DNA from 2 places in the Klebsiella sp. MISC125 genome. Region 1 is predicted to be linked to the other one. Evidence: predicted binding sites of a transcription regulator. Region 1 holds the regulator's gene; the other holds the start of a gene.
The links. Region 1 encodes PhoB, which activates phosphate uptake and scavenging genes when phosphate is short. Its sites were predicted from a motif close to CTGTCATAAAACTGNCNNAT; they were not measured.
Positions count from the first base shown of each region.

Region 2: a site for PhoB is predicted at 1,007-1,026, ahead of pstS (phosphate ABC transporter substrate-binding protein PstS). Genes of this name have one in related genera too.

Region 1 is NZ_CP180448.1:4,803,966-4,807,654, reverse strand. Features, by position in the region: gene sbcD (exonuclease subunit SbcD) at 1-984, opposite strand, end outside; gene phoB (phosphate response regulator transcription factor PhoB) at 1,169-1,858, shown strand; gene phoR (phosphate regulon sensor histidine kinase PhoR) at 1,880-3,175, shown strand; gene brnQ (branched-chain amino acid transporter carrier protein BrnQ) at 3,588-3,689, shown strand, end outside.
Region 2 is NZ_CP180448.1:6,256,014-6,259,702, forward strand. Features, by position in the region: gene ACMYSL_RS29245 (fimbrial protein) at 1-900, shown strand, start outside; gene pstS (phosphate ABC transporter substrate-binding protein PstS) at 1,112-2,152, shown strand; gene pstC (phosphate ABC transporter permease PstC) at 2,278-3,237, shown strand; gene pstA (phosphate ABC transporter permease PstA) at 3,237-3,689, shown strand, end outside.

The DNA.
Region 1 (3,689 bases):
GGTCTGTGCCTGAATTTTGCGTTGAATATCATGCAAATATTCGTCGCTGGTGATCTCAATATCCAGCCAGACGGCGGGTTGCTGGCTATTATCTTGCCACTGATTCAACTGCTCGCTGATGCTGGCGAAATCGCCCTTTAATACCGCCAGCGGCTGGGTAATGGGGACGATGAGCGGCGTGACGTCTGTTAGACATCCGTTGGTGAAGGTCACCAGGTTGACGCTTTTGTTTTTCCCGGTTTCGTCAAAGCTCAGCGGGATGGGCGATCCGCTGTAGCGAATATGCTCGCAGCCGCCCACCACTTGCGCCCGGTGAATATGGCCAAGCGCGATGTAATCGGCAGGGGGAAAGTGGCTTGCCGGAAAGGCATCGAGGGTGCCGATATAGATTTCGCGAACCGCGTCGCTTTTGCTGGCGCCGACGGTGGTCAAATGACCGCTGGCGATAATCGGCAGCGGTCGGTCGCCGCGCAGTTCGCAGGCCTGCTGATACTGCTGCTGGTAGTAGTCGCTGATGGCGGTGAGGAGCTGCTTCTGCTTTTCACCGCTGGAGTGACCGGCCTGGCTGGTCACTAGCTCGCGCGGGCGCAGGAACGGCACAGGGCAAAAAATCGCCCCCGCTGAACCATCACGCAAGGGCAGAATAAAAGGAGCGTGACCGGCATTGGCGACTACCGTGGTTTTCAGGAAGGCGAGAATATCCCGCGATTCATTGAGGGTCGCCACCGAATCGTGGTTTCCCGCCAGTACCACCAGTTGGCAGCCGGTCTGCTGTAGCTGAACGACAAACCGGTTATACAGCTCACGCGCGTAGCTCGGCGGGGAGCCAGTATCAAAAATATCGCCCGCGACAATAATGGCATCAACCTCATGCTCCTGGGCGCTGGTCAGCAGCCAGTCGAGAAACGCCTGATGCTCAGCGGCGCGGCTTTTGCTATAAAAATTTTGCCCAAGGTGCCAGTCAGAAGTGTGAAGGATGCGCATAGTGGTCCCGTAGCGAAAAAAGCGTAAGCGGCATTATAACACTGGTCTTCAGTGAGATAAGTCCGTGTCACAATTCAAAATCCCTTGTTCATCTGCCCGTCATTTTTTTCATAAATCTGTCATAAATCTGACGCATAATGGCCGCGCACTTCTATACTGATGGCTAAAAAATACAGGGTAAATAATGGCGAGAAGAATTCTGGTCGTTGAAGATGAAGCTCCAATCCGCGAAATGGTCTGCTTTGTTCTGGAGCAAAACGGCTTTCAGCCCATCGAGGCGGAAGATTTTGACAGCGCGGTCAATCAACTCAATGAACCCTGGCCTGATTTGATCCTGCTCGACTGGATGCTACCGGGTGGCTCAGGTTTACAGTTTATTAAACAGCTCAAGCGCGAAGCGATGACCCGCGAGATTCCGGTGGTGATGTTGACCGCCCGTGGTGAAGAGGAAGATCGCGTTCGCGGCCTGGAAACCGGCGCGGATGATTACATCACCAAGCCATTCTCTCCGAAAGAGCTGGTGGCGCGAATTAAAGCCGTGATGCGACGCATTTCGCCGATGGCGGTGGAAGAGGTGATTGAAATGCAGGGACTGAGCCTCGACCCTTCTTCTCATCGCGTCATGACTGGTGAAAACCCGCTGGATATGGGGCCGACCGAGTTTAAATTATTACACTTCTTTATGACCCACCCGGAGCGTGTTTATAGCCGCGAACAGCTGCTCAACCACGTTTGGGGAACTAACGTATATGTAGAAGACAGAACGGTGGATGTACATATTCGCCGCCTGCGTAAAGCGCTGGAACATAGCGGCCATGACCGGATGGTACAAACGGTTCGCGGCACGGGATATCGTTTCTCCGCCCGTTTCTGAATCTCGACAGGAGTGTGAACCGTGCTGGAACGGCTGTCATGGAAAAGGCTGGCGCTTGAGCTTTTCTTGTGTTGTATCCCGGCCCTGATCCTCGGGGCGATTTTTGGTCACCTGCCGTGGTTTTTGCTGGCGGCGGTGACGGGTCTTCTTATTTGGCATTTCTGGAATCTTATGCGTCTGTCGTGGTGGCTGTGGGTTGACCGCAGCATGACGCCACCGCCGGGCAGCGGCAGTTGGGAACCGCTGTTGTACGGCCTGCATCAGATGCAGATGCGTAATAAAAAGCGCCGTCGCGAGCTGGGTAGTCTTATAAAGCGTTTTCGCAGCGGTGCAGAATCTCTCCCTGATGCGGTGGTTTTAACTACCGAAGAGGGCGTGATGTTCTGGTGTAATGGCCTGGCCCAGCAGACGCTTAATCTGCGCTGGCCGGACGATAACGGACAGAACATCCTTAACCTGCTGCGCTACCCGGAATTTGCCAACTACCTGAAATATCGTGATTTCTCGAAGCCGTTGAATCTGGTGTTGAATAATGCCAGGCATCTGGAAATTCGCGTGATGCCCTACAGCGACAAACAGCTGCTGATGGTGGCGCGTGATGTTACGCAGATGCATCAGCTCGAAGGGGCGCGACGTAACTTCTTTGCCAACGTCAGCCACGAGCTGCGAACCCCGCTGACGGTGTTGCAGGGGTATCTGGAGATGATGCAGGAGCAGATACTGGAAGGGGGCACGCGCGAGAAAGCGTTACACACCATGCGTGAGCAAACCCAGCGTATGGAAGGCCTGGTTAAACAACTGCTGACGCTGTCACGAATAGAGGCCGCGCCGGTACTGGCGATGAACGATAGAATCGATGTGCCGATGATGCTGCGGGTGGTGGAGCGCGAGGCGCAAACCCTGAGTCAGCAGAAGCATGTTCTGCATTTTTCCGTCGATGAGTCGCTGAAAGTGTTGGGGAATGAAGAACAACTGCGTAGCGCGATTTCCAACCTGGTGTATAACGCGGTCAATCATACTCCGGCGGGAACGGAAATCACCGTGAGCTGGAAGCGGGCATCTCACGGCGCGTTGTTTAGCGTCGAGGATAACGGGCCGGGAATTTCTCCGGAGCATATTCCGCGCCTGACCGAACGTTTCTACCGTGTTGATAAGGCACGATCGCGGCAAACCGGCGGCAGCGGTTTGGGGCTGGCGATTGTTAAACACGCGATCAGTCATCACGACAGTCGTCTTGAAATTGAAAGCACGCTGGGCAAAGGGACGCGTTTTAGCTTCTTGCTGCCGGAACGTTTAATTGCCAAAAATGAGCCCTAGTTCCTGTCCTGTCAGCATTAGTTGCCAATGACCAGCTTCGGCTGGTCATTTTCATTTGCAGTCAATTTCGTTTTGCGTAATTAACGAACGTTCGCTGCTTTTTTGTTCGCATGATAAGCCACATGTTTTCCATCAGTCAGGTCAATCATTCTGGCTATGAAAATAGAGTTAGCATAATCATCTGCTTTTACGATCCCTCCTTGCTTTAAAACGTTATAAGCGTTTAAATTGCCCCCCTACGGTCGCAGACAGACTGTTTTTGCGTGGTAATTCAAAAAACAATTCTTTTCCACGCCGCTTTGGGAGCATATCCCGCTGAGTTTACTGACAATGGCCGCTGTATCATCCCCTAAGGGAAGGCGCGGTATTTATCCGTTTTTACAACACCACATCCACAGGCAGTAATGAATTTATGACCCATCAGTTAAAATCTCGCGACATCGTTGCGTTGGGCTTTATGACCTTCGCGCTGTTCGTCGGCGCAGGCAATATTATCTTCCCTCCGATGGTTGGC
Region 2 (3,689 bases), 1.5 Mb from region 1:
AATGCAACATCCTCTGAAACCTATCGCGTTGAATGTATCTGTGATACTACACACCGCGACGGCTCTTTCCATGAAATTTACTACTCAGCAGACCCTGCGCCAGGCATGGTTTATACTCAAACTAAAAATGGACTTGCCTTTTATTACATCAATGAAGACATTGATGTAGGCACGAGAATATACGTTCTGAATGCCGGTTATAAAAATGTTCCTTTTGAGCATGTTTCTAACCAGACAACGACAACAAATCACGTTTGCGAAGGGAGCAAAACTTCTGCTGTGGGGATTTGGCTTCAAACAGGGACAGATTCGCAACTTTCATTTCGCGTTAAGCGCTCAATTAATGGGACAGTTATTATTCCCCCAACGGATGTTGCGTTGGTATATGCCAATATATCCAGTAACTCTGTTCGTGGTGATGTTGTGGCAAAAGTACGTATCTCAGGCAGCCTGAGTGCACCGCAGTCCTGCACGATCAACGCCGATCAGGACATTTATTTTGATTTTGACTCAATTCCTGCTTCGGACTTTTCGACCACCGTCGGGCAGGCCATTACTTCACGGAAAATCACTAAAACAGTTAATGTCGAGTGCACCGGAATGGGGGACGATCGAACGCAGGGTGTCGATATCTCTTTTTCTGGTACCGATCGCAATGCAGATAACTCAATGGTCGTGACTGATAATGAAGACGTTGGGATAAAAGTTTACAACAAGTTCGATAATGAAATTAGCGTTCTCAATGGCCTTCTGGCTGCGGATATGGGACGTACAACGATTATTGGGCGAAAAAGTGGTTCAGTCACTTTCTCTGCGGCACCTGCCAGTTTGACCGGTGCGCGTCCAAAACCGGGTAAGTTTACCGCCAGCGCAACGCTGACGATTGAGTTCACTAACTAAATCACTTAGCGGTTGTTTATGACAGCCGCTGTCATATCAATAGGTTGCTGGCTATTTTCAGCCAGTAAGTCTTATTAAAAATCAAAATATTGCCCGCTAAATTTCACTGTCATTAAACTGTCATAAACCTTACATATAACTGTCACCTGTTTGTCCTATTTTGCTCACCATAGCTTCGAAACAATGATTTACGAATCCAGCAGGAGACATTATGAAAGTTATGCGTACCACCGTCGCAACAGTTGTCGCCGCGACCTTATCGATGAGCGCTTTCTCTGTTTTTGCAGCAGCAAGCCTGACTGGCGCAGGTGCAACTTTCCCCGCGCCGGTGTATGCCAAATGGGCAGATACCTATAACAAAGAAACTGGTAACAAAGTTAACTACCAGGGTATCGGCTCCTCTGGCGGCGTAAAACAAATCACTGCCAACACCGTAGATTTCGGTGCTTCTGATGCTCCTCTGGCTGACGACAAACTGGCTCAGGAAGGCCTGTTCCAGTTCCCGACCGTTATCGGCGGCGTGGTGCTGGCGGTGAACATCCCGGGTCTCAAATCAGGTGAACTGGTGCTTGACGGTAAAACGCTGGGTGACATCTACCTGGGTAAAATCAAGAAGTGGGATGATGAAGCCATCACCAAACTGAACCCTGGTTTGAAGCTGCCTTCTCAGAACATCGCCGTTGTGCGTCGTGCTGATGGTTCCGGTACTTCCTTCGTCTTCACCAGCTACCTGGCGAAAGTGAACGAAGAGTGGAAATCTAAAATTGGCGCAGGTTCTACCGTAAACTGGCCGACTGGTCTGGGCGGTAAAGGCAACGACGGCATCGCCGCTTTCGTTCAGCGTCTGCCGGGTTCTATCGGCTACGTCGAATATGCTTACGCTAAACAGAATAACCTGGCTTATACCAAGCTGCTGTCAGCAGACGGTAAGCCGGTTAGCCCGACTGAAGATAACTTCGCTAACGCAGCGAAAGGTATCGACTGGAGCAAATCCTTCGCACAGGATTTGACTAACCAGAAAGGTGAAAATGCATGGCCTATCACCTCTACAACCTTCATCCTGGTTCACAAGGCTTCCACTAAGCCAGAGCAGACTGCTGAAGTGCTGAAGTTCTTCGACTGGGCGTATAAAAACGGCGGTAAAGAAGCAAACGCACTGGACTACGCATCCCTGCCGGATAGCGTGGTTGAGCAGGTTCGCGCTGCATGGAAGACCAACGTGAAAGACAGCAGCGGTAAAGCGCTGTACTAATACCCGCGGAATATCGAGCTGCCGGCCATGTTCCAGCAGCTCGAATTATTTAGGGTATGGTATTACCTTTGCCAGAAAGATCAGTAAACTACGGTTTTTTCTGGCCCGAAACTGAAGAGTAATTTATGGCTGCAACCAAGCCGGCATTCAACCCTCCGGGGAAAAAGGGTGACATAATTTTCAGCGTGCTGGTAAAACTGGCGGCGCTGATTGTGCTATTGATGCTGGGCGGCATCATCGTCTCCCTCATTATCTCTTCCTGGCCAAGCATTGAAAAATTCGGCTTTGCCTTCTTATGGACCAAAGAGTGGGATGCGCCGAACCAGATTTTCGGTGCTCTGGTGCCGATTTACGGCACGCTGGTCACCTCATTTATCGCGCTGCTGATTGCCGTACCGGTGAGCTTTGGTATCGCACTGTTCCTGACGGAACTATCGCCAGCCTGGCTGAAGCGTCCTCTGGGCATCGCCATTGAGCTGCTGGCGGCAATTCCCAGTATCGTTTACGGCATGTGGGGCCTGTTCATTTTTGCTCCGCTGTTTGCGACTTACTTCCAGGAACCCGTTGGCAACGTCTTGTCCAACATTCCTTTCGTTGGCGCTTTGTTCGCTGGCCCGGCATTTGGTATCGGTATTCTCGCCGCAGGCGTCATCCTGGCGATCATGATCATTCCTTATATCGCTGCCGTTATGCGTGACGTTTTCGAACAGACGCCGGTGATGATGAAAGAGTCCGCTTACGGTATCGGCTGTACGACGTGGGAAGTTATCTGGCGTATCGTTCTGCCCTTTACCAAAAACGGTGTTATCGGTGGGGTAATGCTCGGGTTGGGACGTGCGCTGGGGGAAACCATGGCGGTGACCTTTATTATCGGCAACACCTATCAGCTCGATAGCGCCTCGCTGTTTATGCCGGGCAACAGTATCACCTCTGCGTTGGCGAATGAGTTTGCCGAAGCGGAAACCGGCCTGCACGTTGCAGCATTGATGGAGCTGGGTCTGATTCTGTTTGTGATCACCTTTATTGTACTGGCTGCCTCGAAGTTCATGATTATGCGCCTGGCTAAGAATGAGGGGGCTCGCTAATGGCGACGATCGAATTGCAAACCACTGCAGAACTGGCGGAATCTCGCCGTAAAATGCAGGCAAAACGCCGCATGAAAAACCGCCTCGCCCTGACGCTATCGATGGCGACCATGGCGTTTGGTCTGTTCTGGCTTGTCTGGATCCTGATGTCGACCGTAACCCGCGGTATTGATGGCATGAGCCTGGCGCTGTTTACCGAAATGACGCCGCCGCCAAATACGGCGGGTGGTGGTCTGGCAAACGCCCTGGCGGGCAGCGGCCTGTTGATCCTGTGGTCGACGGTTATCGGAACACCTCTGGGCATTATGGCGGGGATTTATCTGGCGGAATATGGACGTAAATCCTGGCTGGCCGAAGTTATCCGCTTTATTAACGATATCCTGCTTTCTGCACCTTCGATTGTTGTCGGCCTGTTTGTCTACACCATCGTGGTGGCGCAAATGCAGCACTTC